Regions from separate parts of the Pseudocitrobacter faecalis genome, predicted to be linked through region 2. Evidence: riboswitches for the same ligand, from Rfam matches in the RefSeq annotation. Region 2 holds a riboswitch; the other holds the start of a gene.

Region 1 (15,127 bases), 2.2 Mb from region 2:
CTGCGAATGGCAGGGGGATAGGGTATTGATGGGCGGGAAAGCGTCCCTCTATTTGAAAGGAACGCTTTTTTTGCCTGAGGCTAGTCTTTAAGTTTTTGAGGCTCATCCAGCAATTCAATAAACGCCTCTAACTGGCGGCTTTTCGCGCCACGTCGCCAGACCAGCCTGGTCGTCAGCCAGCGCCATTTTTCCGCCAGCGGCCAGGCTTCGACCTGGTGGTGTCCGGGCATGCTTTCCAGCATACTCCGCGGCATCAAGGCCAATCCCGCCCCGGCAATCACGCAGGCCAGCATCCCGTGATAGGATTCCATCTCGTGAATTCTGCCGGGCGTGGCGTGATCCGCCTGAAACCAGCTCTCGAAATGGCGACGATAAGAGCAATTGGCCCGAAAAGCGTAAATGCTCGTGCCGTTGACGTCGCTGGCGCGAGTAATTTTAGGGTGCCCATTCGCCGCAACGATCATCATCTCTTCCTGATATACCGGCATGCCTTCCAGACCGGGATGCATCACCGGGCCGTCAACAAAGGCCGCACTCAGCGAGCCTTCTAAAACGCCGTCGATCATGGTGCCGGAAGGGCCAGTCGCCAGATCAAACTGAATCTTCGGGTAACGCTGGTTATAACGCGCCAGTGTTTCCGGAATGCGAACGGCGGCGGTGCTTTCCAGCGCGCCGAGGGAAAATAAACCCTGCGGTTCATCTCCGGCGACCACCATACGGGCTTCATCGACCAGCGCGAGGATCTGCTGGCTGTAGCGCAGAAAACTGTGCCCGGCGGGGGAAAGGCGCAGACGTTGGCTTTCGCGGATAAACAGTTCAACACCCAGATCCGCCTCCAGTTGGCGAATACGGGTGGTGAGATTCGAGGGTACGCGGTGCACAACCTGCGCGGCCTGGGTAATGCTGCCGGTTTGTGCGACGGCGTTGAACATCTCAAGCTGCGTCAGGTCCATGGTGTTCTCAATTCGTGAATGGTGAGCTTAATATTATTCAGTTTTCATAAAGACGACAAGCGTCCAGAATGACAACATCACATCACCGGATAAGAGAGAAGAGAATGACTTCACCTGCAACTCACGCGATTTCCATCAACCCGGCTAATGGCGAAACTCTGTCGGCATTGCCGTGGGCGACAACCGCACAGGTCGATGAATCTATCGCCCTTGCCGATGCTGGCTATCGCCAGTGGCGTAATACCTCCGTCACGGCGCGCGCAGCGGCATTACGTGCTGTTGGCCGCGTACTGCGTCAACGTGGCGAAGAGATGGCACAAATGATGTCCCTCGAAATGGGCAAACCGATTGCTCAGGCGCGCGGGGAAGTCACGAAATCCGCCAGCCTTTGCGACTGGTACGCCGAGCATGGCCCGGCGATGCTGAATACCGAATCCACGCTGGTGGAGGATAACAACGCTGTTATTGAATATCGTCCACTGGGGCCGATTCTGGCAGTTATGCCGTGGAACTTCCCGTTGTGGCAGGTGCTGCGCGGCGCGGTGCCAATTCTGCTGGCCGGGAATAGTTATCTGTTAAAACATGCGCCTAATGTGATGGGCAGTGCGCAACTGATCGGTAAGATCTTCCTCGAAGCGGGCGTTCCTGCGGGCGTTTTCGGCTGGGTGAATGCGACCAATGAGGGGGTTACGCAGGCGATTAACGACGCGCGTATCGCCGCTGTCACGGTAACGGGAAGCGTGCGTGCTGGCCGCGCGATTGGCGCTCAGGCCGGTGCCGCGCTGAAAAAATGCGTGCTTGAGCTGGGCGGTTCCGATCCCTTTATTGTGCTGAACGATGCGGATCTTGATACCGCGGTGCAGGCGGCAGTTATCGGGCGTTATCAGAATACCGGGCAAGTTTGCGCTGCGGCGAAGCGCTTTATTGTTGAAGCCGGGATCGCGGATGCTTTTACACGCCGATTTGTTGCGGCAACCGAGCAACTGAAAATGGGCGATCCGCTGGACGAGCAAAACTATTTAGGCCCGATGGCGCGCTTTGACCTGCGTGATGAACTGCATCAACAGGTTCAGGCAACGCTTGCCGAAGGCGCGACTCTGCTGTTAGGTGGCGAAAAAATGGCCGGAAACGGTAATTATTACGCGCCGACCGTGCTGGGGAATGTCACGTCAGAGATGACTGCGTTTCGTCAGGAAATGTTTGGCCCGGTCGCGGCAATTACCATTGCGCGCGATGCCGATCATGCTCTCGAACTGGCAAACGACAGTGAGTTTGGTCTTTCAGCGACGGTTTTCACTGCCGATGACGCACAGGCTCAACGCTTTGCCGCACAGCTCGAATGCGGCGGAGTATTTATCAACGGTTACAGCGCCAGTGACGCGCGCGTGGCTTTCGGTGGCGTGAAGAAAAGCGGATTTGGTCGAGAGCTGTCGCATTTTGGTTTGCATGAATTCTGCAACGTACAAACGGTGTGGAAAGACCGTCGATAATCTCGAAAAAAGAGTGTTTATCAAAGCGTAAACAGGGATGGCGCGGCGTAAGATGGTTGTGGGTGCTTGAGGCTATCTGTCTCAGGCATTTGCAGGATGGCAGATAGAGAAAAGCCCCGAGTGATTTTTCAATCAACCCGAGGCCCCCTATATGCTAGTCACATGTAGAGTGCCTCTTACAGACCGTAAGGTCAAGGAAAAGAGCGCGATGAAACAGTACAAAGGGATGCTACTTGCCCTGGTCATTATCTGTGTTTCCGCCGATGTGGCGGTGCTGGTAATGAGAAAAGATCTCTGTGAGGTCCACATCCGAACTGGCCAAACGGAGGTTGCTGTTTTCACAGCGTGCCGATCCGTGTAAGAGCAACGGCGGGGAGCGATCCCCGCCACTCTTTGTGTGTCAGGCATATCCACAACGCACCCATTTTTTCTCAGCCCGCTTCGTGCGGGCTTTCTTATGTTTCATCCATCATGCTCTGTTATACTTGCAGGCCGGAAATAGCCTGCGGGCAAGGAGTAGTAAGTGACTACGGTCATCGATAATGACATGCTGGCGTCGATTTTAGCCGACGTCAGGCCGTTGATTGGGCAAGGTAAGGTAGCGGATTATATTCCGGCGCTGGCCCAGGTAAGCGGCAACAAACTGGCGATTGCCATCAGCACGGTGGATGGTCAGCACTTCTCGGCGGGCGATGCCGACGAACGTTTCTCCATTCAGTCCATCTCCAAAGTACTCAGTCTGGTGGTGGCGATGAACCACTATTCAGAAGACGAAATCTGGCAACGGGTAGGGAAAGATCCCTCTGGTCAGCCCTTTAACTCGCTGTTGCAGCTGGAAATCGAGCAGGGTATTCCGCGTAACCCGTTTATTAATGCGGGCGCGCTGGTTGTATGCGATATGCTGCAGGGACGATTGAGCGCACCGCGTATGCGCATGCTGGAGATTATTCGCACGTTGTGCGGCGTCCCGGATATTACCTACGATTCTGTGGTTGCACGCTCCGAGTTTGAGCACTCCGCGCGTAATGCGGCGATCGCCTGGTTAATGAAATCCTTTGGTAATTTCCATAACGATGTGGCGACGGTACTGCAAAACTATTTTCACTATTGCGCGTTGAAAATGAGCTGCAACGAACTGGCGCGGGCATTTTTGTTCCTGGCGAATCAGGGGCGGGCACCGCATATTCACCACCCGATTATTTCACCGATGCAGGCGCGGCAGGTTAATGCTCTCATGGCGACCAGCGGCATGTATCAGAATGCCGGTGAGTTCGCCTGGCGCGTCGGGCTGCCGGCGAAATCCGGCGTTGGCGGCGGTGTGGTTGCGATCGTGCCGCATGAGATGGCGATTGCCGTATGGAGCCCGGAACTGGACGAAGCCGGTAACTCGCTGGCGGGCGTCGCGGTTCTGGAAAAATTAACGCATAAGATTGGACGTTCAGTGTACTAATGGTTCCTCTCGATAATTTGTTTACACGCCTGGCGCGCTCGCCGTTTCGCAGCCGTTTTAAACTTGGCGCAAAAGAGCGGCAGTATTGCTATGACAAGGGCCCCGAGGTTATCGACAGTCACGCGGCCGATTTCATCGCATCCCGACTCGCCCCGGCACAGCCGAAAAATGATGGCAAGCAAACACCCATGCGCGGGCACCCTGTGTTTATCGCCCAGCACGCGACGGCAACCTGCTGTCGCGGCTGCCTGGAAAAATGGCATAACATTCCTGCGGGAACGGCGCTTGATGACGCCCAGCAACACTATATTGTCGGCGTCATTCACCACTGGCTGGTGATTCAGATGAATAAACCACAACCATAAGTAAATGCGATGACGGCACCTCTTGTGCTGTTACGCGCCGCCAGCGATAGTGACATGAAATTCACTCAGGAGAGTTTCATGACCCCGTCCTTTACCGTGCGCACGCTATCCCATGATGAAATTCTGTTGCATCTCCATGATCTGACCGACATTCTGATCAACTGCGTTGAAGGCGGCGCGTCGGTCAGTTTTATGCTGCCTTTTAGCCGCGAAAAAGCGCTGGCATTCTGGCAACGTACCGCGGTGAGCGTGGTGGCGAATGAACGTATCTTACTTGTGGCAGTAGACGCGCAGCAGCGGATTGTCGGCACCGTCCAGCTTATTATCGATCAACCCGAGAACCAGCCGCATCGCGCGGATGTGGCTAAACTGCTGGTGCATGAGGATGCCAGACGTTTTGGTATAGCAAGTCAGTTGATGTCGCATCTGGAAACGATAGCGCGTGATGCAGGCAAAAACGTGCTTGTGCTTGATACCGCAACGGGAAGCGGGGCGGAGACGTTCTACCAGCGCGCTGGCTGGCATAAAGTGGGCGAAATCCCGCGTTATGCGCTGATGCCTGCGGGGGAATTAACCGCCACCAGTGTGTTCTATAAATTCCTCTGAATTATGAATTAGTCCTCACATTTTGATCAAAACAGGGTTTCATTGTCTAAAAATCTGGTAAGTTATTACACCAATTCGACCAGGTTGTATGACTAATTAAAAAGGAAACGATTGTGAAGACTCTGAACCGCCAGGACTTCCCCGGTGCGCAGTACCCTGAACGTATCATTCAGTTTGGCGAAGGTAACTTCCTGCGCGCATTCGTTGACTGGCAGATCGACCTGCTGAACGAACACACCGATCTGAATGCCGGTGTAGTGATTGTTCGCCCGATTGCCAGCGATTTCCCGCCGTCACTCAGCACGCAGGATGGCCTGTACACGACCATCATTCGTGGCCTGAATGAGCAGGGCGATGCCGTGAGCGATGCGCGTTTAATTCGTTCCGTTAACCGCGAAATCAGCGCTTATACCGATTACGACGCTTTCCTGAAACTGGCACACAACCCGGACATGCGCTTTGTCTTCTCGAACACCACGGAAGCGGGCATCAGCTACCATGCCGGCGATAAATTTGATGATGCACCGGCCGTAAGCTATCCGGCTAAACTGACTCGTCTGCTGTTTGAACGCTACACGCATTTTAACGGCGCAGCGGATAAAGGCTGGATTATCATTCCTTGCGAACTGATAGACTATAACGGTGACGCGCTGCATGAACTGGTGCTGCGTTACGCGCAGGAGTGGGCGCTGCCGGTGGAATTTGTGACCTGGCTGAATGAATCCAACACATTCTGTTCCACCCTGGTCGACCGAATTGTTACCGGTTATCCGCGTGATGAAGCGGCGTCCATTGAAGCGGAACTGGGTTACAAAGACGGTTTCCTTGATACCGCTGAGCACTTCTACCTGTTTGTTATTCAGGGGCCGAAATCGCTCGCCAGCGAACTGCGTCTCGACAAACTCTCCCTCAACGTGCTGATTGTGGATGACATCAAACCGTATAAAGAGCGTAAAGTGGCGATTCTGAACGGGGCGCACACGGCTCTGGTGCCGGTAGCCTACCAGGCAGGGCTCGATACGGTCGGCGAGGCGATGAATGACGCGGAAATCTGTGCTTTCGTTGAAAAAGCCATTTACGACGAGATTATCCCGGTGCTCGATTTGCCGCGTGATGAGCTGGAATCTTTCGCCAGCGCGGTAACCGGGCGTTTCCGCAATCCGTATATCAAGCATCAGTTGCTTTCTATCGCGCTGAACGGGATGACGAAATTCCGTACCCGTATTCTGCCGCAACTGCTGGCAGGGCAGAAGGCAACCGGCAAACTGCCTGCACGTTTAACTTTCGCGCTGGCGGCACTGATTGCGTTTTATCGCGCAGAGCGTAACGGTGAAACGTATCCGGTACAGGATGATGCGCACTGGATTGAACGTTATCAGCAACTGTGGGCGCAGCATCGTGATCAGTTGATTAGTACCAGCGAGCTGGTGAAAACGGTGCTTTCTGTGAGTGAGCATTGGGAGCAGGACCTGACTCAGGTTGTCGGCCTTGTCGAGCAGGTGTCTCTGGATCTTGACGCGATTCTGCTGCAGGGAATGCGTAAAGCCGTTCAGCCGCTGTGCTAAGAGCATGAACCAGACCCGGCAAATGCCGGGTTTTTTATTTAGCACCATTAGTTACAACATACATATTTCATCTCTTTGTAATCCACACTTAAACATCGTGCGTCGTCATTTTTGGCAGGAATGAAAGGGGATTGATTATACGCGACAGCCAAGCAAACCGCTTGAATATGTGACCGCAATCACGTTTAATAAACAAGTTATTAACTTAATCGATAAATATATGATTGCGCGTCCTCATCAACACTGGCTGCCTCGCATTCTTGTCTGGCATGGTTCGGTGCTTCCCAAGATCTACTCTCGCTTGCTACTCAATTTCCTGCTCTCAATTGTGGTTATCGCAATTTTACCGTGGTACACCTCACTGGGTATCAAGCTTACCGTGGCGCCATTCAGTATTCTTGGTGTCGCCATTGCTATCTTCCTGGGCTTCAGAAATAACGCCTGCTACGCACGTTATGTGGAAGCGCGCTTGCTGTGGGGGCAACTGATGATTGCTTCACGCTCCTTGCTGCGGGAAGTGAAAAATACGCTTCACGACGAACCCAATATTGCGGAGTTTACCAGGCTGCAAATCGCGTTTGCCCACAGCCTGCGCTTGTCATTACGCCGCCAGCCTGCGAAAGCGGTGCTGGCAAACTATCTTGATGACAAACAGCTGGCTCAGGTTCTGGCCGTTCAAACGCCTGCAAACCGTATTCTCCTGATGATGGGGGAGTGGCTGGCCGTGCGTCGTCGCGAAGGAAAACTGTCGGACATTCTGTTTCATAGCCTGAATAACCGGCTTAATGATATGTCGGGCGTACTGGCCGGGTGCGAGCGTATTGCCAATACACCCGTGCCTTTTGCCTATTCGCTGATCCTGCACCGCACCGTTTATCTGTTTTGCATCATGCTGCCGTTCGCGCTGGTTGTTGATTTGCACTACATGACGCCGTTTGTGTCGGTGCTTATCTCGTACACGTTTATCGCGCTTGATACCCTTGCCGAAGAACTGGAAGAGCCGTTTGGCATGGAAGATAACGATCTGCCGCTGGATGCTATCTGCAACGCGATTGAGATAGAGCTGCTGCAAATGAACGATGAAACCGTGATCCCGGCAAAACTGACGGCAGATAAGCACTATCAGCTCACTTAGTGCGCAAAAGTAAAAGAGGGGGACGCAGCCGGTTTTTATTGGCATACTCGTATTCATAACCTGCTGCGTTCGCCTTATGATGGTCGTGCAGCATTAAGAAATCATTAAGGTTTTCCGTGTTAGATCGTCATAACCGGCATAAGGAGAATCAAAATGGAAAAAAGAATAGAAACCGCAGTGAACCTGATCATCTTCATTTCACTGTTTGCCACTGCCTGGGACTTATCACTGGTCCAGGATTTCTCCTGGTAAAGCCTTTCATTTTACTCCCTCGTTCCATAAGAACGAGGGAAGCGCATGCGTTCCTACATAACGAAAATACCCAACAAAGAGTGTTGATGATTTATTTAATTAAATAACTAAATAAATATGTAATTATATAATAGTGCGAAAAATGTTGTAGATATTTTAAATTATCGTAAAAATGCTTTACTATATTTATTCATGTTTCATCAATGCTATGTGATATTACTATTATGCCTGCAATTAAAAAGACAATTATCTCACTCACCTCTGTGGCGCTGTTTGTCAGTTCGGCAACCTGGGCTAATTCTGAAACCTCACAAAAAACCGATTTCCTTCTGATTGGCGGCGGTATTATGAGTGCCTCTCTCGGCACGTGGCTCCAGGAGCTGCAGCCAGACTGGAAGCAGGTCATGGTCGAAAAACTCGACGGCGTGGCGCTGGAATCCTCTAATGGCTGGAATAACGCCGGTACGGGGCACTCGGCGAATATGGAGCTGAACTATACGCCGGAACGTCCGGACGGTTCGATTGATGTCAGCAAAGCGCTGGATATTAATGAGCAGTTTATGATCTCGCGTCAATTCTGGACGGCGCAGGTGAAACGCGGCATTTTACGTGAACCGCACTCCTTTATTAATTCCACCCCGCATATGAGTTTTGTCTGGGGCGACACCAACGTTAATTATTTGCAAAAGCGTTATGATGCGCTGCAAAAAACGACGTTGTTCCAGGGCATGAAATTCTCTACCGATCACCAGCAAATTCAGCAATGGGCTCCGCTGGTAATGCAAGGGCGCGATCCGCAGCAGAAAGTGGCTGCAACCTGGACGCCAGCCGGTACCGATGTGAACTACGGTGAAATTACCCGCCAGTTGATCGGCAGCCTGAAAAAAAGCCCGAATTTCTCTTTGCAAACCTCGTCTGAAGTGACTGAGTTTAAACGCAATGGCGATAACTCCTGGCACGTGACAATCAAGGATGTGAATAACGGTAAAGAGCATGCGATTGATGCCAAATATGTATTTATCGGTGCTGGCGGTGGGGCACTGAAATTACTGCAAAAAACGGGCATTCCTGAAGCCGATAATTATGCAGGGTTCCCGGTTGGCGGTTCTTTCCTGATGACGGAAAACCCGGCGATCACTAAAGAGCACCTACAGAAAGTCTATGGCCAGGCCTCCGTTGGTGCGCCGCCGATGTCCGTACCGCACATTGATGCACGTTTCATCGACGGTAAACGCGTGGTGCTGTTTGGGCCGTTCGCAACGTTCTCCACCAAATTCCTTAAAAATGGCTCGTTCTTCGATTTGCTGAGCACCACCACAACCAGCAACGTGATGCCGATGACGCATGTGGGGCTGGATAACTTTGATCTCGTCAAATACCTGATTAGTCAGGTTATGTTGAGCGATGATGACCGTTTTGCCGCGCTGAAAGAGTACTATCCTCAGGCGCGTAAAGAAGACTGGAAACTGATTCAGGCAGGTCAGCGTGTGCAGATTATCAAGAAAGATGAAGACAAAGGTGGCGTACTGAAACTGGGTACGGAAGTGGTTGTTGACCAACAGCGCACGATTTCCGCATTGCTGGGTGCTTCTCCGGGCGCATCGACCGCTGCGCCCATCACCCTGAACGTGATTAAGAAGATGTTCCCGGAACAATTCAGTTCTGAGCAATGGCAGAGCAAAATCCGCGCGATTGTGCCGAGCTACGGTCAGCAACTGAACGGTAACAGCGCGCTGACGCAGCAGGTTTGGGACGATACCGCAGCCACGTTGCAGCTGGTTAAGCCTCCGGTAATCAAAATGAATGCTGATGCAAGTGACAACGTCACGCAGAAAGCATCACAGCCTGAAGCGTCACCTCAGCACGACATGGCGCTGTAAAATTGCCTGATGCGCTGCGCTTATCAGGCCTACATTAGATTGAATTCACGAAATTTTGTAGGCCGGATAAGGCGTTTACGCCACATCCGGCAATAACAAAGCGCACTTCGTTCGCAATCTGATGTATGGCTTACATAACCCCGGTAGCGTACTGCTCTACCGGGGTTATTTTTTTGATAAGTTTGTTATCAAACAAAAACTGCTCGTAATGCGCATAGCGGGCTTTATCCAGTTTTGCCGGATCTTGCGCAAAGAGCGGCAGCGTTTTCATCCATGCCTGCTTATTCAATTCGGTATTAAGCTCAGGATGCAGACTGGCGAACGTTTTCCAGCTCTCCTGCGGATGCGCGTGCAGGTAGTCGCTGCCTTTTTTCAAAGCCGCGAGGAATTTTTTAATTTTCGCTTCTCCAGCCATCTCTTTATTCGCCACCAGAATCAGCTCATCGTACGCAGGCACGCCATAATCCTCGACATTAAACACCACCGGTTCTTTTCCCTGAAGCTGGATCTCCAGGGCTTCGATGTTTCGATAGCCGCCAATCACCGCGTCCACTTTGCCGGTCAATAGAGCACTGGTTAGCTGAAAGTTAACGTTGATAAGCTTCACCGCATCCGCTGGCGTATTGCTATGTTTCAGCATGGTATCGAGCGTCGCCTGCTCGATGCCACTGACGGAATAGCCCACGCTTTTACCTTTTAAATCAGCAGGCGATTTAATATTTTTATCCAGCGCAATCACCGTATTCAGCGGCGTATTGATAAGTGTGCCCACACGCATCAGCGGTAAGCCCTGATCGGCAAAAAAGTGCAGTTGCGGTTGATAGGTGATCGCCAGATCGGCCTGTTTTGCTGCCACCAGGCGCGGAGGAAGCGCCGGATCGGAAGGTGGGACAATTGTGACGTCCAGGCCTTCCTCTTTAAATGCGCCGATTTGCTGTGCAACCATCACGGGGGCGTGGTCTGGGTTGATGTACCAGTCCAGTACCAGCGTCACTTTCTCCAGCGCCCAGGCGTCTGGCGAAAGTGTACCGGCGATAAGCAGAGCAGCGAGCGCAGGTTTCAGTATTTTTGTTGTCATCGTAGTTTTCTCAATGGTTATCCGGAACCCAATAAATCAGGCGATGTAACAGGGCATCGATGATCATCCACAGGGAGATGGTCATCAAAACGAGTATCAGAAGGGCGGCGAAGCAGATGTCACTCTGCATGCGTGCGTTGGCGTTGAGCATCACATAACCCAAACCTTCCGCCGAGCCGACCCATTCGCCAATGATGGCGCCGATGGGCGCAACGGCTGCCGCCATGCGCAGGCCAGAGCCAAACGCAGGCAGGGCGGCCATCAACTGGACATGGCGGAGTAGTGCCCAGCGTGATCCTCCCATGGTGCGGGCCAGGTCGAGATAATCACCGCTTACCCGGCGCAGACCGTCAAACAGAGCCGACGTCACCGGAAAGAAAATAATCAGCACCGCCATGGTGACCTTGGCGCTCATGCCAAAACCAAACCACAGCACCAACAGCGGAGCGAGTGCGAAGACAGGAATCGCCTGGCTGGTTAATACCACTGGCATCACCCAGCGCTGAAGACGGGGTGAGAAGACCATGCACAGCGCCAGAATCGCCCCGAGCAGTACACCAATCACCAGCCCACTGGCGATTTCCGATAGCGTAATCAATGTGTGCCAGCCGAGGTAACGACCATTATCGTGCAGGGCTTGAACCACCGCCGTGGGCGAGGGCAGCAGGAATGCCGGGATAGAGCCGAGCGTCGCCAGCCACCATAAGCCCATTAAGCCTGCAAACAGCGTCACTCCGCGCCAGATACGTGATAAGAAAATCACTGTGCCCCCCGAATCAGTTGTTGCATAAGCTCGCGTTGGCTCTGGATAACCTGAGGATCGTCCAGGTCACGTGGCGGGATGCCAGCCATAATGTGGGCGTCATCAATACCGCCAGGATATTTCGCCAGAACGAGAATGCGATGGCTCAAACGGCAGGCCTCAGCGGGATCGTGGGTAATCAGCAACACGGTACGATCGGCCAGTAATTCCGCCGCCAGCGTTTGAATCGTGGCGCGGGTAATCGCATCCAGCGCGGAAAATGGCTCATCCATCAACACAATTGGCTGCTGTTCGTAGAGGGTACGGGCGATGGCGGCGCGCTGACGCATCCCGCCGGATAACGTCTGCGGAAGGGCATGGCCGTAACCACTTAAGCCAACGCGATAGAGCAACTCTTGTGCCCACTCACGATCGGCTTGGTCACCGCGCAAACGCGCACCCAAGCAAACATTTTGTTCGATGGTTAACCACGGATAGAGCAGATCGCGCTGACCCATCCAGCTGATACGGCCTTCCAGCGGATGACCGTGTTCATCCGTCACCGAGCCAGCCGTTGGCGCGGCCAGCCCGGCAACGATACGCAGCAGGCTGGTTTTCCCCGCACCGCTGGCACCGAGCAACGAAACGAAATGACCCGCGGGGATCTCGACGTTGAGATTTTCAAATATCGTCTTATCGCCGTAGCGAAGTGTAAGGTCTGTCACCCTGATGGCCGGGGATGCATTCACGCACTTCATGATTTTGCGTTCAATCCCATCTGCCAGAACGCGCTTTCCAGTCGAGTGGCGGTGGTGAAGATAGATGAAAGCTCACCGATACGGCTTTCACCTCCACGCGCAGCGGCCAGATTTTCAAATAGTGTCAGTGAGGCTTGTACGCCTGCCAGATAGTCCTTGTCACCATAGTTACGGATCCACGGCGCGTAGGGGTTCCCCTCAAAGACAGTCGCCGGATCGTTGAGCAGGCGCAGGCCGATTTCCGCATAGCCTGCTACACAGGGCATCAATGCGGTAAGCAAATCAAGCACATCGCCTGAGTGTCCCACATCCAGCACGTAACGGGTGTAGTTCACCGTTTCAGCGGCTTCTTCCACCTGCGTAACGTCGGACTCCGTTAACCCCCATTGCTGGCAGTAGCTGATATGTAGCGGCAATTCGTTAAGAATCGCATTCAGTGATGCTGTCGCGGCGCGCATCTCCGGCAGGTTTTGCAGTTTGCTGACCAGCAGCGCGTAGGCGCGGGCGAAATGAACTAAAAACAGATAATCCTGGGTGAGATATCGGCGGAAAGCGGGTTCAGGCAGGGTGCCTGCGCCTAACTGCTGAACAAATTCATGCGCGACGTAATCATACCAGTGGTGACCGGCAAGCGAGCGCAGACGCGCGTAAAGACCAGTTTCAAAAAGGGGTAAAGACATGGGACCTCCAGTAATCGGTGGAGATCCGGGCGCAATAAGGGAAGAACAGGAATTGGCTGTATAAATAGATGGCTAACCCGTCCCTTCGCTGGCATGACCCAGATCAGGTTCTAAGGGTTCGGCTTGCGCCATCTCAGCCCATTACTGGACACCCCTCGGACAGGAGGTTTTATACGATATTTTGCCTGTGAATACAACGAGGGGTAAACGCTTACCGGAATGACTTCCGGCAAGCGTACGGCTATCAGGCTTTAGGAATACGTAATGTCTGACCGGGATAAATTTTATCCGGGTGAGAAAGCATCGGACGGTTGGCTTCAAAAATTTTGTTATACAGATTGGCATTGCCATAAACGGTTTTAGAAATCGCGCTCAGCGTATCACCGGACTTCACGGTGTAATAGGTGGCTTCATCCGCGCTATCAGCAGCCGTGATGTTATTCTCCACTTCACTGACCCCGGCAACGTTACCCACCGCAACCTGAATTTTTTCTTTCTCTTCCTGGGTTAGTCCATCACCGGTGACGCTGGCTTTCCCATCAACAACCGTCACCTGGACTTTATCCGCACCGGGAATATTGAGTTTCTTCAAATGCTCGGTGACTTTTTCGCCCTGGTCCTGATGCGAATCCGTCAGTTTATCCCACAGTTTTTCACCTGCTTCTTTCACGAAGTTAAACAATCCCATATCCGTTCTCCAGTAAAGAATGTCAGGGTAAGCATAGCAGATGAGGCGCGCTACGCCGGATTTGCGTAGCGCACAAAAGGGAGGATTAATGGCCCCAGCGGGTTTTCAGATAATTCACCGCCTGGCGAGTTTGCGGTTGATTGAGATTATCTTCGCGGAACAGGATCGTCCCGTTAATTTCAGGGATGGATTCGTTGAGATCTAGCTGTTTGCTCAGCTCCGGCACGCCGCCATTCACCGCCCAGTCAGGTTCTTTATTTGACGGTTCGCCCACTTTATACAACGCCACGCCAATGTACAGACGCGTTTTGGTTGGTTTCACCACATCCGCCCACCATTTTGCCAGCACATCATAACGCGCTGCATCACGCGCGAACGGCCAGTAAAGTTGCGGGGCAATGTAATCCAGCAAGCCCTGTTGTACCCAAAGGCGAGTATCAGCATAAGATTCGTCGTAGGCGGCCGCACCGCGCGTATCCGACCCTAACGGATCGTGCGAACGGTTACGCCAGACGCCCGCCGGGCTTACGCCAAACTCGACGTCGGGTTTCAGCTGTTTGATGGTGCGGGACACTTGCTCGATAAGCAGTTGTGTATTATGACGTCGCCAGTCAGCTTTTGATGCGTACTGTTGGCCGTATTGGCGCCAGGTCTGGTTATCGTTAAGCGTCGAGCCAGGGGTTTCGGTATAGAAATAGTCATCAAACTGAACGCCATCGACTGGATATTTCGCCACCACTTCCGCCACAATACTGGTAATCCAGTCGCGCGCTTCCGGAATGCCGGGATCAAGCACAAAGCGATCGCTTGATGTGCGGATCCAGTCGCGATGCAGGACAAAAATGCTGGCAGGCTGCTGCGAGAGCGTACGATTCAGCTCGGCCACCGTTGAAGGTTTGGTGTTGGTCGTTACCCGGTACGGGTTGAACCAGGCATGAACTTTCATGCCGCGTTTGTGGGCTTCATCCAGCATAAACTGCAACGGATCGTACCCAGGGTTTTCGCCAATCTTGCCGGTTAAAGTATCAGACCACGGCAAAATTTTAGAATCCCAGAGCGCGGTGCCATCGGGTTTTACCTGGAAAAACACGGTATTAATACCCAACTGCTTCAGGTTATCGAGCTTCGCCGTTAACGCTTCTTTCTGTTTATTGATGCGAATAGCAGGGCTGCTGATATTGACCGAATTTACTGGCGGCCAGTCGAGCCGTGAAACCGTTGCCAGCCAAATCCCGCGCATCGGCTCGTTATGTTTCTGTGTTTTACCGACAGGCTTCGTCGTATTACCCGATGGCGTAACAAGTGAACTCGGTGGCTTAGACGAACAACTGACAACAAGTAATGCCACGGCAACCAGTGTGCCTAGTTTTTTAACCTGAGTGACCGGGGAGACGCCCCGCAAAGAGATGATCATAATCGCCCATTTTCTACTAGTTCCTTGAGAGGCGATATTCTCTTACGATTTGCAGGGGAAGGGAATCAGAT
Region 2 (15,127 bases):
ACACCATAAGCCTGGTGTTTAATCGCCAGACGCCAGTAGTCGTTGATAAACAGACGCGCGTGATAACGACGACCGAGTTCAATCGCGGCAACCACATCAGCCTCTACCTCGTCGTCGCGTTTGTCTTTGATACGCAACTGGATCGTGCGTACGCCCGCTTCCAGCAAACGCGCAATCCACTCCACGCTATCGACAACCGGGTAGAGTCCTAAACGGAAAGGAACCGGGGGAAAATGGGGCTGATACATTATAAGTTCTCCTGAGGGATATAGAGTTCGCCACCCCGGGCGCGAAACTGACCGGACATTTCGTTCATCCCGGCCTCTGCGGCCTGTTTCGCCGCGTAATCGCGCACTTCCTGGGTGATTTTCATGGAGCAGAATTTGGGCCCGCACATTGAGCAGAAATGGGCAACTTTGCCTGACTCCTGCGGCAATGTTTCATCGTGATACGCGCGGGCGGTGAAAGGGTCGAGCGCCAGGTTGAACTGATCTTCCCAGCGGAATTCAAAGCGTGCTTTCGACATGGCGTTATCGCGAATCTGCGCGCCGGGGTGGCCCTTAGCCAGGTCGGCTGCGTGGGCGGCAATCTTGTAGGTAATAAGGCCTTGCTTCACATCTTCTTTGTTAGGCAGGCCGAGGTGCTCTTTTGGTGTGACGTAGCACAGCATCGCGCAGCCGAACCAGCCAATCATTGCTGCACCAATCCCGGAGGTAAAATGGTCGTAGCCTGGCGCAATATCGGTGGTGAGTGGCCCCAGAGTGTAAAACGGCGCTTCGTGGCAGTGCTCCAGTTCCTCGGTCATATTGCGACGAATCATCTGCATTGGCACGTGGCCCGGGCCTTCAATCATCACCTGCACGTCATACTCCCAGGCAATTTTGGTCAGCTCGCCCAACGTGTGCAGCTCCGCGAACTGTGCTTCATCGTTGGCGTCCTGAATAGAACCGGGGCGCAGGCCGTCGCCCAGTGACAGCGACACATCATAGGCGGCGCAGATTTCACAGATTTCGCGGAAGTGTTGATAAAGGAAGTTTTCCTGATGATGTGAGAGGCACCATTTCGCCATAATCGAGCCACCGCGCGACACAATACCGGTCAGGCGTTTTGCGGTCATCGGCACGTAACGCAGCAGCACACCCGCGTGGATGGTGAAGTAGTCGACCCCTTGCTCGGCCTGTTCCAGCAACGTATCGCGGAAGGCTTCCCAGCTCAGATCTTCTGCGATCCCGTTAACCTTCTCCAGCGCCTGGTAGATCGGTACGGTGCCAATCGGTACCGGGCTGTTACGCAGGATCCACTCGCGTGTTTCGTGGATATAGCGGCCCGTGGAGAGGTCCATCACCGTGTCGGCGCCCCAACGGGTTGCCCACACCAGTTTTTCCACCTCTTCTTCGATGGAAGAGGTGACGGCCGAGTTACCGATATTGGCGTTCACCTTCACCAGAAAGTTGCGCCCGATAATCATCGGTTCTGATTCCGGATGGTTAATATTCGCCGGGATAATCGCCCGACCTGCCGCCACCTCGGCACGGACAAACTCAGGTGTGATATTTTGCGGTAGCAGTGTGTCGAAACTTTGCCCTGGATGCTGCTGGCGCAACACTCCGCTACGAATACGCTCGCGCCCCATATTTTCGCGCAGGGCGATAAATTCCATCTCCGGGGTGATTACCCCCCGACGAGCATAATGGAGTTGAGTGACGCGCTTACCGGGGCGTGCGCGTTTTGGCGTCAGCAAACCGGTGAAGCGCAGTTCGTCGAGGAATTCATCCGCGAGGCGGGCCTGAGTATACGCGGAGCTGCGCGTTGTTAAGGTTTCGCTATCGGCGCGCGCGTCAATCCATGGTTGGCGCAGTTTTGCCAGGCCCTGGCGGACATCAATTTTTTCTGCCGGGTCGCCATAGGGGCCTGAGGTGTCATACACCGGAATCGCTTCGTTCTCTTCGTACTGCGGATTATCCTCAGTGCCGCCGATTAATGTGGGGCTAAGCTGAATTTCGCGCATTGGCACGCGTACGCCAGGCTGGGTACCTGCGAGATAAATACGGTGTGAGTGAGGGAAAGCGGTGCCTTCCAGAGTATCAATAAAGCGTTGAGCCTGTTCGCGTTGTTCGCGGCGAGTGAGTGTTGTAGTAGACATAGCGCATACCAGGTAAAAAGGATATGGCTTGTCAGACGACGGATGGAGTAATGGATGCACAGCGCCCGTGAAGGCAGAGGCATAATGCTGAATTACTCTTGTTCCCTTCGCAGGTATTAGCCTGATCAGGTTCCGCGGATCCCGAATTAACGGTCTCAGCCTGTGTTTTCACACGTGGCACTCCGACAAGATGTAGCCCCACAAATGAGGCGATGAATGTAAACTACGCGTTAATGCGTAAAATCTCAAGCGGGACGTTTGATCCCGGCGTTATTGTGCATCGCATCCAGTACGAGCATGATGAGCTTATCTTCGAGCACAAAACGTGCCTCCAGCGCTTCACCGATATCCGACAATGCTTGTTGAAATTCAAAACAATTATCGTGATCGATGGCTGTCTCCAGGCTCGAGTCGTAGTAGTCCATAATCTGCTGGGTATTGGCTTCCAGCTTTGGCCAGATTTTGGTGGCCGTTAAAAGCGCGGCGTCGCCTTCCAATTTATGCAAAATGCGTTCATAAATACTGAAGTGGCAGGAGGAGAGGTAGTCCACCAGTCGCTGACAAAAATCATCCAGTGCTTTTTCATTCAGCCGTATAAACGATTCTTTGCCAGGCTTAATACCAATCAGGTTGGAATAGGCGATAAGCAATTGCTTGCGAATGTTTAGCCAGCGGTCGACCAGTTTGTTACTGCCTCCAACATGCTCCGTCAGGCTTTCGAGCTGGTTTAACATGTGATTGACTCCGCACAAGTGGGTTTAAAGACTGCGCACTAAGATGTAACGATAATGTAAATAACATGCCAGTGAAGCAAAGGTAGTGCAATAGATATGGATCGTATAATTGAAAAATTAGACATCGGCTGGTGGGTCGTCAGCCATGAACAAAAATTGTGGTTGCCGGGCGGAGAATTACCCTGGGGTGAAGCGGGGAATTTCGATCTTGCGGGCCAACGTGCGCTGTTGATTGGGGAGTGGCAAGGCTCACCGGTGTGGCTGATTCAGCAACAGCGCCGCCATGATATGGGCTCGCTGCGGCAAATTCTCGACCAGGACGTGGGGTTGTTCCAGCTCGCCGGGCGTGGTGTACAACTGGCGGAGTTTTACCGCTCACATAAATTCTGCGGCTATTGCGGGCATACGATGCACCCCAGCAAAACTGAATGGGCGATGCTCTGCGACCACTGCCGTCAACGTTATTATCCGCAAATCGCACCCTGCATTATCGTTGCCATCCGTCGCGATGACACCATTCTGCTGGCACAACATACGCGTCATCGCAACGGCGTGCACACCGTGCTGGCCGGGTTCGTCGAAGTGGGCGAAACGCTGGAACAGGCCGTCGCGCGCGAAGTTATGGAAGAGAGCAGTATAAAAATCAAAAACCTGCGTTATGTTACCTCCCAACCGTGGCCGTTCCCGCAATCACTGATGACCGCATTTATGGCCGAGTATGACAGCGGCGAGATCGTGATCGACCCCAAAGAGCTGCTGGAAGCCAACTGGTATCGCTATGACGATTTACCGTTACTGCCGCCGCCGGGAACCGTTGCACGTCGACTCATTGAAGATACTGTCGCACTCTGCCGGGCAGAGTATGAGTGACACTCATGTTACACTGGCGTGAAAGAGCTCAAGGAATGGAAAAATGACCGAACTGAAAAACGATCGTTACCTGCGTGCGCTGCTGCGTCAGCCTGTGGATGTCACCCCTGTCTGGATGATGCGCCAGGCGGGCCGCTATTTACCGGAATATAAAGCCACTCGCGCCCAGGCCGGGGATTTTATGTCCCTGTGCAAAAACGCTGAGCTGGCTTGCGAAGTGACGCTTCAGCCGCTGCGCCGTTACCCGCTGGATGCAGCCATTCTGTTCTCCGATATTCTGACCATCCCGGATGCAATGGGTCTCGGCCTCTATTTTGAAGCGGGCGAAGGCCCACGCTTCACCTCGCCGATCGCCAGCAAAGCGGATGTTGATAAGCTGCCGATTCCGGATCCGGAAGGCGAACTGGGTTACGTGATGAACGCGGTGCGCACGATTCGCCGCGAACTAAAGGGCGAAGTGCCGCTGATTGGTTTCTCCGGCAGCCCCTGGACGCTGGCAACCTACATGGTCGAAGGCGGCAGCAGCAAAGCGTTTACCGTGATCAAAAAGATGATGTATGCCGAACCGCAAACGCTGCATCTGCTGCTCGATAAGCTGGCGCAAAGCGTCAGCCTCTATCTGAATGCACAGATTAAAGCTGGCGCGCAGTCGGTGATGATTTTCGACACCTGGGGAGGCGTGCTCACCGGTCGCGATTATCAGCAATTCTCGCTCTACTACATGCATAAAATCGTCGATGGCCTGCTGCGTGAAAACGATGGACGTCGTGTACCGGTCACGCTGTTTACCAAAGGCGGCGGCCAGTGGCTGGAAGCGATGGCGGAAACTGGCTGTGATGCGTTGGGTCTTGACTGGACAACCGATATCGCCGATGCGCGTCGCCGCGTGGGCCACAAAGTTGCGCTGCAGGGCAATATGGATCCATCCATGCTCTACGCGCAGCCTGCGCGCATCGAAGAAGAAGTGGCGTCCATTCTGGCGGGCTTCGGCAAGGGTGAAGGCCATGTGTTTAACCTCGGTCACGGCATCCATCAGGATGTGCCGCCGGAACACGCCGGGGCGTTTGTCGAGGCAGTACATCGTCTCTCTGTACCTTATCATCAGTAAGGAGTGGTTATGGATCTCGCGTCACTACGCGCTCAACAAATCGAACTTGCTTCCTCGGTGATCCGTGAGGATCGCCTGGATAAGGATCCCCCGGATCTGATCGCCGGTGCTGACGTGGGTTTTGAGCAGGGCGGTGACGTGACGCGAGCGGCGATGGTGCTGTTGAAGTATCCATCGCTTGAGCTGGTGGAGTATCAGGTGGCGCGCATTGCGACCACCATGCCTTACATACCCGGCTTCCTGTCCTTTCGCGAATACCCGGCGCTGCTGGCGGTGTGGGAAAAGCTGTCGCAAAAACCGGATTTAGTATTTGTCGATGGTCACGGTATCTCGCATCCGCGTCGTTTGGGGGTTGCCAGCCATTTTGGCTTGCTGGTGGACGTGCCGACGATAGGGGTGGCGAAAAAACGTCTCTGCGGCACATTCGAGCCGCTCGACAGCGAACCCGGCGCGTTATCCCCGCTGATGGATAAAGGCGAGCAACTGGCGTGGGTGTGGCGCAGCAAAGCGCGCTGTAATCCGTTGTTTATCGCGACGGGGCACCGCGTCAGCACTGATAGCGCACTCGCGTGGGTGCAACGCTGTATGAAAGGCTATCGATTGCCGGAGCCTACACGCTGGGCAGACGCTGTCGCCTCTGAACGCGCCGCCTTTGTGCGTCTTACAGCAAAATAACCACAATTCAGGTAAACTGCGGCTAATTTCCGCATTTGAGAACTCATCATGTTACAAAACCCGATTCACCTGCGTCTGGAGAAGCTGGAAAGCTGGCAACACGTCACGTTTATGGCCTGCCTGTGCGAACGCATGTACCCGAACTACGCCATGTTCTGTAAAGAGTCTGCGTTTGGCGACCCGCACGTTTATCGTCGTATTCTGGATCTCATCTGGGAAACGCTGACGGTAAAAGATGCCAAAGTGAATTTCGACAGCCAGCTCGAAAAGCTGGAAGAAGCGATCCCGGCGGCGGATGATTTCGACATGTATGGCGTTTATCCGGCGATTGATGCCTGTGTTGCATTGAGTGAACTGGTGCATTCTCGTTTAAGCGGTGAAACCCTGGAACACGCTATTGAAGTCAGTAAGAGTTCTATCACCACCGTGGCAATGCTGGAGATGACTCAGGCTGGTCGTGAAATGACCGATGAAGAGCTCAAAGAGAACCCGGCGGTGGAACAGGAATGGGATATTCAGTGGGAAATTTTCCGAGTTTTAGCCGACTGTGAAGAACGTGATGTTGAACTGATAAAAGGCCTGCGCGCAGACCTCAAAGAGGCTGGTGAGAGCAATATTGGTATAAATTTTAAGCAATGAGACAACAAAACGTGATTTACCGCCTGAATTGTCGTGCCTGAAGGCTTCCCTTCCGCCCCCCGTCTGGTCTACATTTGGGGGGCGAAAAAAAGTGGCTATCGGTGCGTGTATGCAGGAGAGTGCTTTTCTGGCATTTTCGTCGCACTCGATGCTTAGCAAGCGATAAACACATTGTAAGGATAACTTATGAACAAGACTCAACTGATTGATGTAATTGCAGACAAAGCAGAACTGTCCAAAACCCAGGCTAAAGCTGCTCTGGAATCCACTCTGGCTGCTATTACTGAGTCTCTGAAAGAAGGCGATGCTGTACAACTGGTTGGTTTCGGTACCTTCAAAGTGAACCACCGCGCTGAGCGTACTGGCCGCAATCCGCAGACCGGTAAAGAAATCAAAATCGCCGCAGCTAACGTGCCGGCATTTGTTTCTGGCAAAGCACTGAAAGACGCAGTTAAGTAAGACCGCGTGGCAGTGAACAGTTTTAGCGAAGGGGTGGTTTCACCCCTTTTGTCTATCTGGCGCTCTGTGACGGCGTTAGGTGGCATACTGTTGCTTTCTGCCTGTAGCCATAACAGCGCGTTGCCGCCGTTTACCGCTAGCGGCTATGCTGACGATCAGGGTGCAGTACGCATCTGGCGCAAAGATTCCGGCGGAGAAACCCATCTTCTCGCCGTTTCCAGCCCGTGGCACAATGGGGCCACTACAACCAGCGAATATCGCTGGCAGGGCGATCAGCTCTCGCTGATTGAACTGAATATATACAGTAAGCCTTCCGAACATATTCGTGCCCGTTTTGACAGCCGTGGTGAACTGAGCTTCATGCAGCGGGAAGTTGACGGACAGAAGCAGCAGCTCTCCAGCGACCAGGTAGCGCTTTACCGCTATCGCGCTGAGCAAATCCACCAGACCAGCGACGCATTGCGTCAGGGGCGCGTTGTACTGCGTCAGGGGCGCTGGCATGCGGATCACAGCGTAACGACCTGCGAAGGTGAGGTGGTGAAGCCTGACCTCGATAGCCGCGCGTTGGCGCATGTTGAAAACCGTCAGCGTCGTTCATCGGTAGAGGTGAGTATTGCCTGGCTGGAATCGCCAGAAGGGACGCAACTGTTGCTGGTTGCTAACCAGGACTACTGTACCTGGCAGCCAACAGAAAAGAATTTTTAAGCCTTTCGCTTAAGAGCTGGTGGCTTGGCCCGGTGTATCACCGGGCATCTGGGATCGTTAGTTACTCGCCTCGCTCGCGCGCAATTGCCCGATAACCAATATCAGTACGGCTAAAGCTACCGTCCCAGTGAATATCGTTCAACAGTGTGTAGGCGCGTTTCTGGGCTTCCTCAACGGTATGTCCCAGCGCCGTCACGCACAGCACGCGCCCGCCGCTGGTCACCACCTGCTCGTCATCTGCCAGTTTTGTACCCGCATGGAACACTTTACCGCCTTCCACTTCTTCCAGCGGCAGACCGTGGATCACGTCACCGGTGCGGTAATCACCTGGATAACCGCCCGCTGCCATCACTACGCCAAGCGAGGCGCGTTCATCCCACTCGGATGTTTTCTCGTCCAGCTTGCCTTCACAGGCCGCCAGGCAGAGTTCAACCAGGTCGGACTTCATGCGCAGCATAATCGGCTGGGTTTCCGGATCGCCAAAGCGGCAGTTGAATTCGATAACCTTCGGATTGCCCTGTTTATCGATCATCAGGCCTGCGTAGAGAAAGCCAGTGTAGGTATTACCTTCCGCCGCCATGCCTTTCACGGTTGGCCAGATGATACGTTCCATGGTGCGCTGATGAACCTCATCGGTCACCACCGGCGCAGGAGAGTAAGCGCCCATTCCGCCGGTGTTCGGCCCGGTATCTTTATCGCCTACACGTTTGTGATCCTGACTGGTGGCCATCGGCAGCACATGCTCGCCGTCCACCATCACGATAAAGCTCGCTTCTTCGCCGTCGAGAAACTCTTCGATAACAATGCGATGACCCGCGTCGCCAAAAGCGTTGCCTGCCAGCATATCGTGAACAGCCGCTTCCGCTTCTTCCAGCGTCATCGCCACGATCACGCCTTTACCCGCTGCCAGACCGTCAGCTTTAATGACGATCGGCGCGCCTTTCTCACGCAGATACGCCAGTGCAGGTTCTACCTCGGTGAAGTTCTGGTATTCCGCCGTGGGGATCTTATGGCGGGCCAGGAAATCTTTGGTAAACGCTTTAGAACCTTCCAGCTGCGCGGCACCTGCCGTTGGGCCGAAGATTTTCAGCCCGGCGGCGCGGAAGGTATCCACTACACCTTTCACCAGCGGCGCTTCCGGGCCGACAATGGTCAGATCTACCTTTTCGTTTTGCGCGAAGTCCAGCAGCGCCGGGATATCGGTCACGCCGATAGCGACGTTTTGCAGCGCAGGCTCCAGCGCCGTTCCCGCATTACCCGGTGCGACAAATACGGTCTCAACCAGCGGCGACTGCGCCGCTTTCCAGGCCAGCGCGTGCTCGCGCCCGCCGTTACCAATCACTAATACTTTCATTTGTCGCTCCATTAATGGCGGAAGTGGCGCATGTCGGTAAAGAGCATCGCAATACCGTGCTCGTCAGCAGCGGCAATCACTTCGTCGTCACGGATTGAACCGCCAGGCTGAATAACGCAGGTCACGCCTGCAGCGGCGGCAGCATCAATACCGTCGCGGAACGGGAAGAATGCATCGGAAGCCATTGACGAACCTTTCACTTCCAGACCTTCATCGGCAGCTTTAATACCGGCGATTTTGGCGGAGTACACGCGGCTCATCTGGCCTGCACCAATACCGATAGTCATATTGCCTTTGGCATAGACGATAGCGTTGGATTTCACGAACTTCGCCACTTTCCAGCAGAACAGCGCATCACGCAGTTCCTGCTCGGTCGGCTGACGTTTGGTGACGACGCGCAGTTCTTCTGCACCGACCATCCCCAGGTCACGATCCTGAACCAGCAAGCCGCCATTCACACGTTTGAAATCGAGGCCTGGAACACGTTCGGCCCACTGACCACAGGTCAGAACGCGCACGTTCTGTTTGGCGGCAGTGATTTTCAGGGCATCTTCGCTGGCGGACGGCGCAATGATCACTTCGACAAACTGACGAGAAATGATGGCCTGTGCGGTTTCGGCATCCAGCTCGCGGTTAAAGGCTATAATGCCGCCGAATGCGGAAGTCGGATCGGTTTTATACGCACGATCGTAAGCATCAAGAAGGGAATTACCGATAGCTACGCCGCAAGGGTTAGCGTGTTTCACAATCACACAGGCCGGTTCGGCGAACTCTTTCACGCACTCCAGCGCCGCATCGGTATCGGCGATGTTGTTGTAGGAAAGGGCTTTACCCTGAACCTGGGTTGCGGTGGCAACAGAGGCTTCTTTCACATTCTCTTCTATATAGAAGGCAGCCTGCTGGTGGCTGTTTTCGCCATAGCGCATATCCTGCTTCTTAATGAAGTTCAGATTCAGCGTGCGTGGGAAGCGACCGGCGGCGTCTTTACTTTCGCCGTGATAGGCCGGAACCATGCTGCCGAAGTAGTTGGCAATCATACTGTCGTAGGCGGCGGTGTGTTCGAAAGCTTTGATGGCGAGATCGAAACGGGTAGCAAGCAGAAGCGAACCTTCGTTAGCATCCATCTCTTTAATAATGGCGTCGTAGTCGCTGCTCTTCACCACGATGGCAACATCTTTATGGTTCTTCGCTGCGGAGCGCACCATCGTCGGGCCGCCGATATCGATGTTCTCAACTGCATCTTCCAGCGAGCAGCCTTCACGGGCAACGGTCTGGGCGAACGGATACAGGTTAACGACCACCATATCGATAGGCTCAATGTGGTGCTGTTCCATGATGGCATCATCCTGGCCGCGACGCCCCAGAATACCGCCGTGTACTTTTGGATGCAGAGTTTTTACGCGTCCATCCATCATTTCCGGGAAACCGGTGTAATCGGAAACTTCGGTCACCGGCAAACCTTTATCTGCTAACAGGCGCGCTGTGCCACCGGTAGAGAGCAGCGCCACACCACGTGCGGAGAGTGCCTGGGCGAATTCAACGATACCGGCCTTGTCAGAGACACTGAGCAGGGCGCGGCGGACTGGACGACGTTGTTGCATGGTAAATCCCCTGGATTTGACTATTACAGAGAGCGTTAGCTGAATTTTTCGCAAAAAACTCAGCTAACGCCCCTTACGGGGCATCCTTGTTTTGCGGTCGCATTGTAACGAAAACGTTTGCGCAACGCTCGCGAATTTTTCTTTTTCATTCAGGTTGTCCGATTTTCGTCATCTCCATCTCCCTTAGAAAGAAAAAAGATCGGCAGTTCTGTGGGTAACTCTGTGTATAAAAGGGTATAAGGCGGGGTTTTGCTGTGAATTTCAGCAGTCAGTAAAATTACTGCATATTTAGGGTTGCAGCCTCATGAGAACTCCCTATAATGCGCTCCCACTGACACGGCAACAGCCGCTTCGGTTGAAGAGAAAAATCCTGAAAATCAGGGTTGACTCTGAAAGAGGAAAGCGTAATATACGCCACCTCGCGACAGTTCGCTAAAGCGCGTCGCAACTGCTCTTTAACAATTTATCAGACAATCTGTGTGGGCACTCAATGATACGGATTCTTAACGTCGCAAGACGATAAATGAATACCAAGTCTCTGAGTGAACACGTAATTCATTACGAAGTTTAATTCACGAGCATCAAACTTAAATTGAAGAGTTTGATCATGGCTCAGATTGAACGCTGGCGGCAGGCCTAACACATGCAAGTCGAACGGTAACAGGAAGCAGCTTGCTGCTTTGCTGACGAGTGGCGGACGGGTGAGTAATGTCTGGGAAACTGCCTGATGGAGGGGATAACTACTGGAAACGGTAGCTAATACCGCATAACGTCGCAAGACCAAAGAGGGGGACCTTCGGGCCTCTTGCCATCGGATGTGCCCAGATGGGATTAGCTAGTAGGTGGGGTAATGGCTCACCTAGGCGACGATCCCTAGCTGGTCTGAGAGGATGACCAGCCACACTGGAACTGAGACACGGTCCAGACTCCTACGGGAGGCAGCAGTGGGGAATATTGCACAATGGGCGCAAGCCTGATGCAGCCATGCCGCGTGTATGAAGAAGGCCTTCGGGTTGTAAAGTACTTTCAGCGAGGAGGAAGGTGTTGTGGTTAATAACCACAGCAATTGACGTTACTCGCAGAAGAAGCACCGGCTAACTCCGTGCCAGCAGCCGCGGTAATACGGAGGGTGCAAGCGTTAATCGGAATTACTGGGCGTAAAGCGCACGCAGGCGGTTTGTTAAGTCAGATGTGAAATCCCCGGGCTCAACCTGGGAACTGCATTTGAAACTGGCAAGCTTGAGTCTCGTAGAGGGGGGTAGAATTCCAGGTGTAGCGGTGAAATGCGTAGAGATCTGGAGGAATACCGGTGGCGAAGGCGGCCCCCTGGACGAAGACTGACGCTCAGGTGCGAAAGCGTGGGGAGCAAACAGGATTAGATACCCTGGTAGTCCACGCTGTAAACGATGTCGACTTGGAGGTTGTGCCCTTGAGGCGTGGCTTCCGGAGCTAACGCGTTAAGTCGACCGCCTGGGGAGTACGGCCGCAAGGTTAAAACTCAAATGAATTGACGGGGGCCCGCACAAGCGGTGGAGCATGTGGTTTAATTCGATGCAACGCGAAGAACCTTACCTGGTCTTGACATCCACAGAACTTAGCAGAGATGCTTTGGTGCCTTCGGGAACTGTGAGACAGGTGCTGCATGGCTGTCGTCAGCTCGTGTTGTGAAATGTTGGGTTAAGTCCCGCAACGAGCGCAACCCTTATCCTTTGTTGCCAGCGGTTAGGCCGGGAACTCAAAGGAGACTGCCAGTGATAAACTGGAGGAAGGTGGGGATGACGTCAAGTCATCATGGCCCTTACGACCAGGGCTACACACGTGCTACAATGGCATATACAAAGAGAAGCGACCTCGCGAGAGCAAGCGGACCTCATAAAGTATGTCGTAGTCCGGATTGAGTCTGCAACTCGACTCCATGAAGTCGGAATCGCTAGTAATCGTAGATCAGAATGCTACGGTGAATACGTTCCCGGGCCTTGTACACACCGCCCGTCACACCATGGGAGTGGGTTGCAAAAGAAGTAGGTAGCTTAACCTTCGGGAGGGCGCTTACCACTTTGTGATTCATGACTGGGGTGAAGTCGTAACAAGGTAACCGTAGGGGAACCTGCGGTTGGATCACCTCCTTACCTTAAAGAACCGTTCCTTGAAGTGCTCACACAGATTGTCTGATGAAAATTAGCAGTAAAAAATCTCTGCAGGCTTGTAGCTCAGGTGGTTAGAGCGCACCCCTGATAAGGGTGAGGTCGGTGGTTCAAGTCCACTCAGGCCTACCAAATTCGTTCTGATACTGCGTTGCGGAATGACTCGCATACTTCAGTATGCTTCGCCATCCCACGCCTTGTCTCAAAACGAATTACGGTTACAGAGATTGACCTACGATGGGGCTATAGCTCAGCTGGGAGAGCGCCTGCTTTGCACGCAGGAGGTCTGCGGTTCGATCCCGCATAGCTCCACCATCTTTACTGCAAAAACCAAGAAAACTTCAGAGTGTACCTGAAAAGGTTCACTGCGAAGTTTTGCTCTTTAAAAATCTGGATCAAGCTGAAAATTGAAACACTGAATAGTCGAAAGATTATTCGTGAGTCTCTCAAATTTTCGCAACGCGAAGTGAAACATCTTCGGGTTGTGAGGTTAAGCGACTAAGCGTACACGGTGGATGCCCTGGCAGTCAGAGGCGATGAAGGACGTGCTAATCTGCGATAAGCGTCGGTAAGGTGATATGAACCGTTATAACCGGCGATTTCCGAATGGGGAAACCCAGTGTGATTCGTCACACTATCATTACGTGAATACATAGCGTAATGAAGCGAACCGGGGGAACTGAAACATCTAAGTACCCCGAGGAAAAGAAATCAACCGAGATTCCCCCAGTAGCGGCGAGCGAACGGGGAGCAGCCCAGAGTCTGAATCAGCATGTGTGTTAGTGGAACGGTCTGGAAAGTCCGACGGTACAGGGTGATAGTCCCGTACACCAAAATGCATATGCTGTGAACTCGAAGAGTAGGGCGGGACACGTGGTATCCTGTCTGAATATGGGGGGACCATCCTCCAAGGCTAAATACTCCTGACTGACCGATAGTGAACCAGTACCGTGAGGGAAAGGCGAAAAGAACCCCGGCGAGGGAGTGAAAAAGAACCTGAAACCGTGTACGTACAAGCAGTGGGAGCCTACTTGTTAGGTGACTGCGTACCTTTTGTATAATGGGTCAGCGACTTATATTCTGTAGCAAGGTTAACCGAATAGGGGAGCCGAAGGGAAACCGAGTCTTAACTGGGCGTTAAGTTGCAGGGTATAGACCCGAAACCCGGTGATCTAGCCATGGGCAGGTTGAAGGTTGGGTAACACTAACTGGAGGACCGAACCGACTAATGTTGAAAAATTAGCGGATGACTTGTGGCTGGGGGTGAAAGGCCAATCAAACCGGGAGATAGCTGGTTCTCCCCGAAAGCTATTTAGGTAGCGCCTCGTGAACTCATCTTCGGGGGTAGAGCACTGTTTCGGCTAGGGGGTCATCCCGACTTACCAACCCGATGCAAACTGCGAATACCGAAGAATGTTATCACGGGAGACACACGGCGGGTGCTAACGTCCGTCGTGAAGAGGGAAACAACCCAGACCGCCAGCTAAGGTCCCAAAGTCACAGTTAAGTGGGAAACGATGTGGGAAGGCTCAGACAGCCAGGATGTTGGCTTAGAAGCAGCCATCATTTAAAGAAAGCGTAATAGCTCACTGGTCGAGTCGGCCTGCGCGGAAGATGTAACGGGGCTAAACTGTGCACCGAAGCTGCGGCAGCGACACTAAGTGTTGTTGGGTAGGGGAGCGTTCTGTAAGCCGTTGAAGGTGTGTCGTGAGGCATGCTGGAGGTATCAGAAGTGCGAATGCTGACATAAGTAACGATAATGCGGGTGAAAAACCCGCACGCCGGAAGACCAAGGGTTCCTGTCCAACGTTAATCGGGGCAGGGTGAGTCGACCCCTAAGGCGAGGCCGAAAGGCGTAGTCGATGGGAAACAGGTTAATATTCCTGTACTTGGTGTTACTGCGAAGGGGGGACGGAGAAGGCTATGTTGGCCGGGCGACGGTTGTCCCGGTTTAAGCGTGTAGGTTTGCAGACCAGGTAAATCCGGTTTGCTTTAAGACTGAGACGTGATGACGAGGCACTACGGTGCTGAAGTGACAAATGCCCTGCTTCCAGGAAAAGCCTCTAAGCTATAGGTAACATCGAATCGTACCCCAAACCGACACAGGTGGTCAGGTAGAGAATACCAAGGCGCTTGAGAGAACTCGGGTGAAGGAACTAGGCAAAATGGTGCCGTAACTTCGGGAGAAGGCACGCTGATATGTAGGTGAAGCGGTTTACCCGTGGAGCTGAAATCAGTCGAAGATACCAGCTGGCTGCAACTGTTTATTAAAAACACAGCACTGTGCAAACACGAAAGTGGACGTATACGGTGTGACGCCTGCCCGGTGCCGGAAGGTTAATTGATGGGGTTAGCCGCAAGGCGAAGCTCTTGATCGAAGCCCCGGTAAACGGCGGCCGTAACTATAACGGTCCTAAGGTAGCGAAATTCCTTGTCGGGTAAGTTCCGACCTGCACGAATGGCGTAATGATGGCCAGGCTGTCTCCACCCGAGACTCAGTGAAATTGAACTCGCTGTGAAGATGCAGTGTACCCGCGGCAAGACGGAAAGACCCCGTGAACCTTTACTATAGCTTGACACTGAACATTGAGCCTTGATGTGTAGGATAGGTGGGAGGCTTTGAAGTGTGGACGCCAGTCTGCATGGAGCCAACCTTGAAATACCACCCTTTAATGTTTGATGTTCTAACGTAGAC

Evidence for each region. A riboswitch is a leader RNA that binds a small molecule or an ion and turns the genes downstream of it on or off. The one in region 2 is predicted to bind thiamine pyrophosphate.
Region 1: it holds a riboswitch for thiamine pyrophosphate, as region 2 does, so the genes downstream of both, tenA (thiaminase II) here and thiC (phosphomethylpyrimidine synthase ThiC) in region 2, are expected to answer to the same signal.

Annotation. Positions count from the first base shown of each region.
Region 1 covers NZ_CBDDNJ010000002.1:2,026,237-2,041,363, reverse strand. Annotated here, with positions in the region: gene ACOXYR_RS10400 (PhzF family phenazine biosynthesis protein) at 1-91, shown strand, start outside; gene ptrR (putrescine utilization regulator PtrR) at 81-953, opposite strand; gene sad (succinate-semialdehyde dehydrogenase) at 1,058-2,443, shown strand; gene ACOXYR_RS10385 (Hok/Gef family protein) at 2,652-2,804, shown strand; gene glsB (glutaminase B) at 2,967-3,893, shown strand; gene ACOXYR_RS10375 (DUF4186 domain-containing protein) at 3,893-4,258, shown strand; gene ACOXYR_RS10370 (GNAT family N-acetyltransferase) at 4,337-4,864, shown strand; gene ACOXYR_RS10365 (tagaturonate reductase) at 4,978-6,429, shown strand; gene ACOXYR_RS10360 (bestrophin family protein) at 6,650-7,564, shown strand; gene mqo (malate dehydrogenase (quinone)) at 8,020-9,696, shown strand; gene ACOXYR_RS10350 (ABC transporter substrate-binding protein) at 9,827-10,774, opposite strand; gene ACOXYR_RS10345 (ABC transporter permease) at 10,785-11,486, opposite strand; gene ACOXYR_RS10340 (ABC transporter ATP-binding protein) at 11,534-12,274, opposite strand; gene tenA (thiaminase II) at 12,271-12,954, opposite strand; TPP riboswitch at 13,018-13,120, opposite strand; gene lysM (peptidoglycan-binding protein LysM) at 13,199-13,642, opposite strand; gene ACOXYR_RS10325 (glycoside hydrolase family 10-like protein) at 13,728-15,056, opposite strand; gene ACOXYR_RS10320 (VF530 family protein) at 15,122-15,127, opposite strand, start outside.
Region 2 covers NZ_CBDDNJ010000002.1:4,190,858-4,205,984, reverse strand. Annotated here, with positions in the region: gene thiE (thiamine phosphate synthase) at 1-248, opposite strand, end outside; gene thiC (phosphomethylpyrimidine synthase ThiC) at 248-2,143, opposite strand; TPP riboswitch at 2,229-2,338, opposite strand; gene rsd (sigma D regulator) at 2,389-2,877, opposite strand; gene nudC (NAD(+) diphosphatase) at 2,974-3,747, shown strand; gene hemE (uroporphyrinogen decarboxylase) at 3,791-4,855, shown strand; gene nfi (deoxyribonuclease V) at 4,865-5,530, shown strand; gene ACOXYR_RS20330 (YjaG family protein) at 5,579-6,169, shown strand; gene hupA (nucleoid-associated protein HU-alpha) at 6,356-6,628, shown strand; gene ACOXYR_RS20320 (DUF1481 domain-containing protein) at 6,641-7,333, shown strand; gene purD (phosphoribosylamine--glycine ligase) at 7,395-8,687, opposite strand; gene purH (bifunctional phosphoribosylaminoimidazolecarboxamide formyltransferase/IMP cyclohydrolase) at 8,699-10,288, opposite strand; rRNA gene ACOXYR_RS20305 (16S ribosomal RNA) at 10,878-12,417, shown strand; tRNA gene ACOXYR_RS20300 (tRNA-Ile) at 12,488-12,564, shown strand; tRNA gene ACOXYR_RS20295 (tRNA-Ala) at 12,672-12,747, shown strand; rRNA gene ACOXYR_RS20290 (23S ribosomal RNA) at 12,921-15,127, shown strand, end outside.